One region of the Streptomyces sp. NPDC046862 genome, then DNA from elsewhere that is predicted to be linked to it. Evidence: riboswitches for the same ligand, from Rfam matches in the RefSeq annotation. Region 1 holds a riboswitch; the other holds the start of a gene.
What was found. A riboswitch is a leader RNA that binds a small molecule or an ion and turns the genes downstream of it on or off. The one in region 1 is predicted to bind glycine.

Region 1 (3,403 bases):
GCACAGCTCGGCCACGGCGGCCGGCGGCAGCGGTACGCCGATCACACCGTCCGGGTTCACCGCGATACCGATGTGCGGCGGCAGCCCCCGCGCGAACTCGACGGCGGGCGCGATCGTGTACGACATGTGGCTGCCGACGACCTGGCGGAACTGCTCCTCGGAGCTGAAGACCGGCACGTACGCCTGCCCGTCGATCTGCAACGTCGGCAGGTCGAGCGGGCCACTGTTCGGGCCGCCGCCCTCGGGCAGGGGCACCCACAGGAAGCTGCGGCCGAGCACCTCCACGATGCGGCCGCCCGCGCTCGGCCTGCCGAGGGCGGCCGAGAGCACCTCCTCCAGCTCGTTGCCGGGCCATCCGCCGTGCGGATGGGGGTGCGCCTGTGCCGGGAAGTCCGCCGCGTAATCCATCTTCTGCTGCCTACCGCTTGCTCTCCGAACCGCTGCTGTGGCTGAACCCTAATGGGCGAATCGGGGCCCGCGCCCCGTCAGGGGCACGGGGAACTGCGCGACAAGCCACAGATGCCCCGCAGATCCCATACGGCATCAAGGGGCTGCCACCATGGGGATCCGGGGCGAAGCCCCGGACAACACGCCGCCTCACCCCGCGAAATCAATCCGCCGCAACACCCCCGCCGCCGCCCGGTCAAGCAGCACCGCGCCCCCGCACCCCTCCGGCAGCCGCCCCTTCTCGACCCCCCTCAGCAGCCGCGCCGTCACCGCCCGATGCCGGGCGAAGGCGTAACTCGACACTCCGCGCCCCCGCTCACGCTGGCCGTCGCGGGCCTCGTCAGGGGTGACGTCGAGGAGCAGCAGATGCAGCGTGCCGTCCCGGCGGCGGGCCTCGCGGGCGAGCCAGCCGCGCACCCAGGCCTGCGTCCCGCAGTCGTGCACGACGACACCGGCGCCGGTGCGCAGCGCGCGGCGCAGCCCGGCGTAGTGGGCGATCCGCACGAAGGGCCGGTAGAGCGCGTACGGCAGGAAACGGGCCAGCCGGGCGTCCCAGCGGTCACGGGTGTCCTGGGAGTCGACGCGCGGACCGCGCACCGCCCGCCGCATGAGGGTCGACTTGCCGCTGCCGGGGAGTCCGGTGACCACGACGAGGTCGCTCGTGCCGAACGTGAGTCCGTGCGGGCTGCGGCCCGAGCGCTCCCTCAGGTCGCGGACGACCGCCGTCGGGAACGGGCCGCACGCCTCCCCGGCCGGGGCCGTCGGCCGCCCGGGCAGCGCGATGCCGTAGGTCGTCGCGTACACCGTGGTCCTGTTCACCGTGATCGTCCTCCCCATGGGTATGGAGTCCCATCCCCCTCGAGTGTAAAGAGAAGGTAATCCCAGGGTCTCGCTTTTCCGTCCCCGTACTGCCACAGCCCTGCTACAGCGGGCTGTGGACCTTGGTCGATCCCCGTGCGTCCCCTGTGACGGGAGGGCCCCTGCCGTGCCGGAGCGAGGCGTGCGATGATGTGCGCGCCAACTGCATACAGGCCGCTTGAATCCGCGCGGGAGAGTTCCCAGTCGAGTACGGCACGTACACGTACTTCTGGGACGCCGAAGGAGCAAGTCCCTCCCTTGAATCTCTCAGGCCCCGTAAACCGCGCGGGCGAGGCACATCTGGAAAGCGGGCCGCCCCTGGAGTCGGGGGTGGGTCCCACCCAAGGTGCAAGCCATGATCATCCGGGTCATCCGTGGTCATGGCGAACCTCTCAGGTTCCGATGACAGATGGGGAGGATCGCCCTCGCCCTCGCCCTTCATGCCCTGGGAGCAGAACCGATGAGCAGCAGCCCTCTCCGCCGTACCGCGATCGACGCCCTCCATCGCTCGCTCGGCGCGACGATGACCGACTTCGCCGGCTGGGACATGCCCCTGCGGTACGGCTCCGAGCGCGACGAGCACAACGCCGTCCGCACCAGGGCGGGCCTCTTCGACCTCTCGCACATGGGTGAGATCACCGTGACCGGCCCGCAGGCCGCGGCGCTGCTGGACCACGCGCTGGTCGGCGACATCGGCGGCATCCGGGCCGGCCGCGCCCGCTACACCATGATCTGCCGCGAGGACGGCGGCATCCTCGACGACCTGATCGTCTACCGGCTCGCCGAGACGGAGGCCGGTTCTTCTCACTACCTGGTCGTCGCCAACGCCTCCAACGCCCAGGTGGTCCTCGACGCGCTGGTGGAGCGGTCCGCCGGATTCGACGCCGTCGTGCGCGACGACCGGGACGCCTACGCCCTCATCGCCGTCCAGGGCCCCGAGTCGCCGGGGATCCTCGCCTCGCTCACCGACGCCGACCTCGACGGCCTGAAGTACTACGCCGGGCTGCCCGGCACCGTCGCGGGCGTGCCCGCCCTGATCGCCCGCACCGGCTACACCGGCGAGGACGGCTTCGAGCTCTTCGTGAGGCCCGAGCACGCCGTCGAGCTGTGGCAGGCGCTGACCAAGGCGGGCGAGGGCGCCGGCCTGGTCCCGTGCGGGCTGTCCTGCCGGGACACGCTGCGCCTGGAGGCGGGCATGCCCCTGTACGGGCACGAGCTGTCGACCTCGCTCACCCCCTTCGACGCGGGCCTCGGAAGGGTCGTGAAGTTCGGGAAGGACGGCGACTTCGTGGGGCGCGAGGCGCTCACCGAGGCCGCCGCCAAGGCCGAGAGCAACCCGCCGCGCATCCTCGTCGGGCTGGTCGCCGAGGGCCGTCGCGTCCCGCGCGCCGGGTACGCCGTGGTCGCGGGCGGCGAGGTGATCGGCGAGGTCACCTCCGGGGCGCCCTCCCCCACCCTCGGCAAGCCGATCGCGATGGCGTACGTCGACGCCGCGCACGCCGCGCCCGGCACGCCCGGTGTCGGCGTGGACGTCCGGGGCACCCACGAGCCGTACGAGGTCGTGGCGTTGCCGTTCTACAAGCGGCAGAAGTGAGGCCGGGCGCGGTAGCGCGCCCCGGGCGCGGCCGCGCGCACATTTCCGCTGTTCACGCGTGTTTCCAGTACCCACCCATTCATCACCACTTCCTCGCGTACAGGAGAATTCAGGCCATGAGCAACCCCCAGCAGCTGCGCTACAGCAAGGAGCACGAGTGGCTGTCGGCCGCCGAGGACGGCGTCGCGACGGTCGGCATCACGGAGCACGCGGCCAACGCGCTCGGAGACGTCGTCTTCGTCCAGCTCCCGGACGTGGGCTCCACCGTCACCGCGGGCGAGACCTGTGGGGAGCTGGAGTCGACCAAGTCCGTGAGCGACCTGTACGCCCCGGTCGGCGGTGAGGTCACCGAGACCAACGAGGACGTGGTCAACGACCCGTCGCTGGTCAACTCCGCCCCGTTCGAGGGCGGCTGGCTGTTCAAGGTACGCGTCACCGAGGAGCCCGACGACCTGCTCTCCGCCGACGAGTACACCGCCTTCTCCGCCGGCTGAGGAGTCGTAC
Region 2 (3,403 bases), on a different contig from region 1:
GGGCGTAGTCGCGGTCGGCCAGCCTGCGCAGATAGCGCAGCATCGCGGTCTCGGAGCGGTACTGGTGGAAGACCGGGTGGGCCAGGTACTCGTCGGTGCGCAGCTGCGCGGCCGGCAGTGTGTCCTCGGTCGCCGCGTCCAGCGCCTCGATGTCGCCCTTGACCCCGAACGCCGTCCACACCGCGCCCAGTTGGGCCCGCGCGGTGGTCTCGTCACACGCGATCGACACCTGGTCGGCGTCCACGAGCCGGAGGTTGACGCCCTGCTCGCGCGCGGCCGCGACGACCTCGGCGGCCCGTCCCGGCACCCGCGTGGTCAGCGTGTCGAAGTAGGCGCTGTGCACCACCTCGACACCGCCCTCCGCGAGACCGGCGGCGAGGATCGTGGCGTAGCGGTGCGTACGCCGGGCGATGGCCCTCAACCCTTCGGGGCCGTGGTAGACGGCGTACAGGCCGGCCATCACGGCGAGCAGCACCTGGGCGGTGCAGATGTTGCTGGTCGCCTTCTCCCGGCGGATGTGCTGCTCCCGCGTCTGCAGGGCGAGCCGGTACGCCTTGTGTCCGTCCGCGTCCACGGAGACGCCCACGAGCCGCCCCGGCAGGCTGCGAGCGAACTTCTCGTGGACGGCCATGTATCCGGCGTGCGGCCCGCCGAAGCCCATCGGCACGCCGAAGCGCTGCGTCGTCCCGACCGCGATGTCGGCGCCCAGCTCTCCGGGCGAGGTCAGCAGGGTGAGCGCGAGCAGGTCGGCGGCCACGGTGACCAGCGCGCCCAGCTCGTGCGCCCGGTCGATGACCGGCTTGAGATCCCGGACGGCGCCGGAGGCGCCCGGGTACTGCAGGAGAACACCGTTGATCTCACGCTCGGCGATCCCGGCCGGGATGCCCTCGCTCAGATCGGCGACGACGACCTCGACACCGGTCGGCTCGGCACGCGTCTCGATCACGGCGACGGTCTGCGGCAGGGTGTCCGCGTCGACCAGGAAGAGGCCCTTCTTGTTCTTGCCCATGCGCCGGGACAGCGCCATCGCCTCGGCCGCGGCCGTTCCCTCGTCCAGCAGCGACGCACCCGAGGTCGGCAGGCCGGTCAGGTCGGCGACCATGGTCTGGAAGTTCAGCAGCGCTTCGAGGCGTCCCTGCGAGATCTCCGGCTGGTACGGCGTGTAGGCCGTGTACCAGGCCGGGTTCTCCATGACGTTCCGCAGGATGACCGGCGGCGTGAACGTCCCGTGGTAGCCCAGGCCGATCATGGAGTCCAGCACCTGGTTCCGGTCCGCGAGGGAGCGCAGCTCGGCGAGGACCTCGGCCTCGGTGCGCGCACCCGGCAGTTCCAGCGCGTCGGCGTTCTTGATCACGTCCGGAACCGCGGCGGTGGTCAGCTCCTCGAGCGAGCCGTACCCGACCTGGGCGAGCATCTTCGCTCTGGCCTCCAGATCGGGACCGATGTGGCGCTGCTCGAACGGGGTGCCCTGTTCGAGTTCGGAGAGCGGAATGCGATCGGCGGTCATTGCGGAGGCCTCCTGGTCTGACGCGACCTTCGAGGGACACCACGGCAGGGGTGTCCGGACGGCCTCCCCCTCTGTCATCTCAACCTGAGAGCTTCACCGGGCTGCCCTAGGGCCCCGGCTTTCACCGTCGGTGAGAGCGGAAGCCGTCGACACCCGCTCTGCTTTCCAGAGTGACCTCGTCCGTGCGGTACAGGGGCCTGAGAGATTCCGGGGAGGAGTTGCTCCTTCGGCGCCTCCGATGGAGCCGGAGGACTCTCCCGCACGGGGTCAGCAGCCGATGTCAGCCTACCAGCGCGACCAACGCACGCGTCTTCGAGTGGCCACCTTCCTCGATGTGCCTTTTCGTAGTCCTAGGGACGAGTTGCACCATATGCGACGACTTGGAGGGCCCGTGCAGACCGACATCGATCCGCGCAACCTGATCGGCCGCAAAGCGTTCGACCGCAAGGGCACCAAGATCGGCACCGTCGACGAGGTGTACCTCGACGACGCGACCGGGATCCCCGAGTGGGCGGCGATACGCATGGGCCTGTTCAGCCGTGACGCCTTCGTCCCCCTGGAGCCCAGCGAACTGGTGGAGGGCGCCCTCCGCGTCCCCTTCGACCGCGCCCTCATCAAGGACGCCCCCGACTTCGGCGTCGGCCGCCACCTCTCCCCGGAACAGGAACTCCAGCTCTACCACCACTACGGCCTGGACATCGCGCCTCCTCCCCCGGTGGACCGCGAGTTCGGCCAGATCGCGGGCTCGGAGGAGGCCTGAAGCGGACCGCGGACGCACGTTCACCCGTACGCCGCAACAGCCCCCGTCGCCCACGGCTCCCCCCTCTCGCTCTCGCCTCTCGCTCACGCGTCTCACATCCGGTCGACGATCTCCGACGGACGCTCCGCGCCCGAGCCGTGCGCCGCCTCGCCCACCAGCCCTGGAGCCACCACGGTCGGCCCACCCGGTATCAGCGGCAACGGATCGGCAGGCTGGAGGGCCTGGTCGTCGGTACGGAAGGTGCGGACACGGCCCGGCGCCGAGTCCGGCGTCTCGAAACGCACGGTCACCCGACCCAGCCCGCTGCCCTGCACCCACCCGTGTCCGAACTCGGTGTGCCGCACGTCGTGCCCAGCGGGCCAGCGCCGCTCGGCGGGCACCGCCTCCTCCCGGGCGGTCTCCTCCGCCGTGTCCTCGTCCTCGAGGTGGGTCTCCCCCGCCGCCTGGGCGAACAGGTCCTCCTGCGTGTAGTCGGCGAGCCCGCTGACCCCCACCCCGAGCAGCCGTACGCCTCCCGTGGTGTCCACGCCCTCCAGCAGCCGCGCCGCCGCCTCCCGCACCACGGCGGGATCGTCCGTGGGCCCGCGCAGGGTCTCGGACCGGGTCAGCGTCGAGAAGTCGTACCTCCGCACCTTCAGCACGATGGTCCGCCCGGACAGCCGCGCCCCGCGCAGCCGCCGCACGCACCGGTCCGCGAGCCGCTGCACCTCCATACGGACCCGCACACGATCGTGGATGTCCACGTCGTACGTGTCCTCCACCGACACCGACTTCGTGTCCCGCTCGGCCACCACGGGCCGGTCGTCGAGGGCCAGCGCCATGGCGTACAGACCGTGCCCGTGCGCCTTGCCCACCAGCCGCACGAGCTCGTCCTCACCCGCCTCCACGATCTCCTCGACCGTCGTGATCCCGGCCCTTCGCAGATGGTCGCCGGTAGCCGGCCCCACCCCCGGCAGGATCCGCACCGACTTCGGACCGAGCAGCGCCCTCTCGGTCCCCGGCTCGATGAGCACGAGGCCGTCCGGCTTGGCCTCCTCGGACGCGATTTTCGCGAGCATCTTGGAGGCCGCGAGCCCCACCGAACCGGTCAGCCCGGTCACGGCCCGGATGTCGGCGCGCAGCTTCGTCCCCGTGAG

Region 2: it holds a riboswitch for glycine, as region 1 does, so the genes downstream of both, gcvP (aminomethyl-transferring glycine dehydrogenase) here and gcvT (glycine cleavage system aminomethyltransferase GcvT) in region 1, are expected to answer to the same signal.

Annotation. Positions count from the first base shown of each region.
Region 1 covers NZ_JBEYXP010000051.1:52,011-55,413, reverse strand. The annotation lists gene AB0959_RS40680 (enhanced serine sensitivity protein SseB) at 1-408, opposite strand, end outside; gene AB0959_RS40675 (AAA family ATPase) at 598-1,284, opposite strand; glycine riboswitch at 1,485-1,599, shown strand; gene gcvT (glycine cleavage system aminomethyltransferase GcvT) at 1,766-2,899, shown strand; gene gcvH (glycine cleavage system protein GcvH) at 3,016-3,393, shown strand.
Region 2 covers NZ_JBEYXP010000004.1:333,222-336,624, forward strand. The annotation lists gene gcvP (aminomethyl-transferring glycine dehydrogenase) at 1-1,507, opposite strand, end outside; glycine riboswitch at 1,683-1,777, opposite strand; gene AB0959_RS06760 (PRC-barrel domain-containing protein) at 1,899-2,267, shown strand; gene AB0959_RS06765 (DNA polymerase IV) at 2,360-3,403, opposite strand, start outside.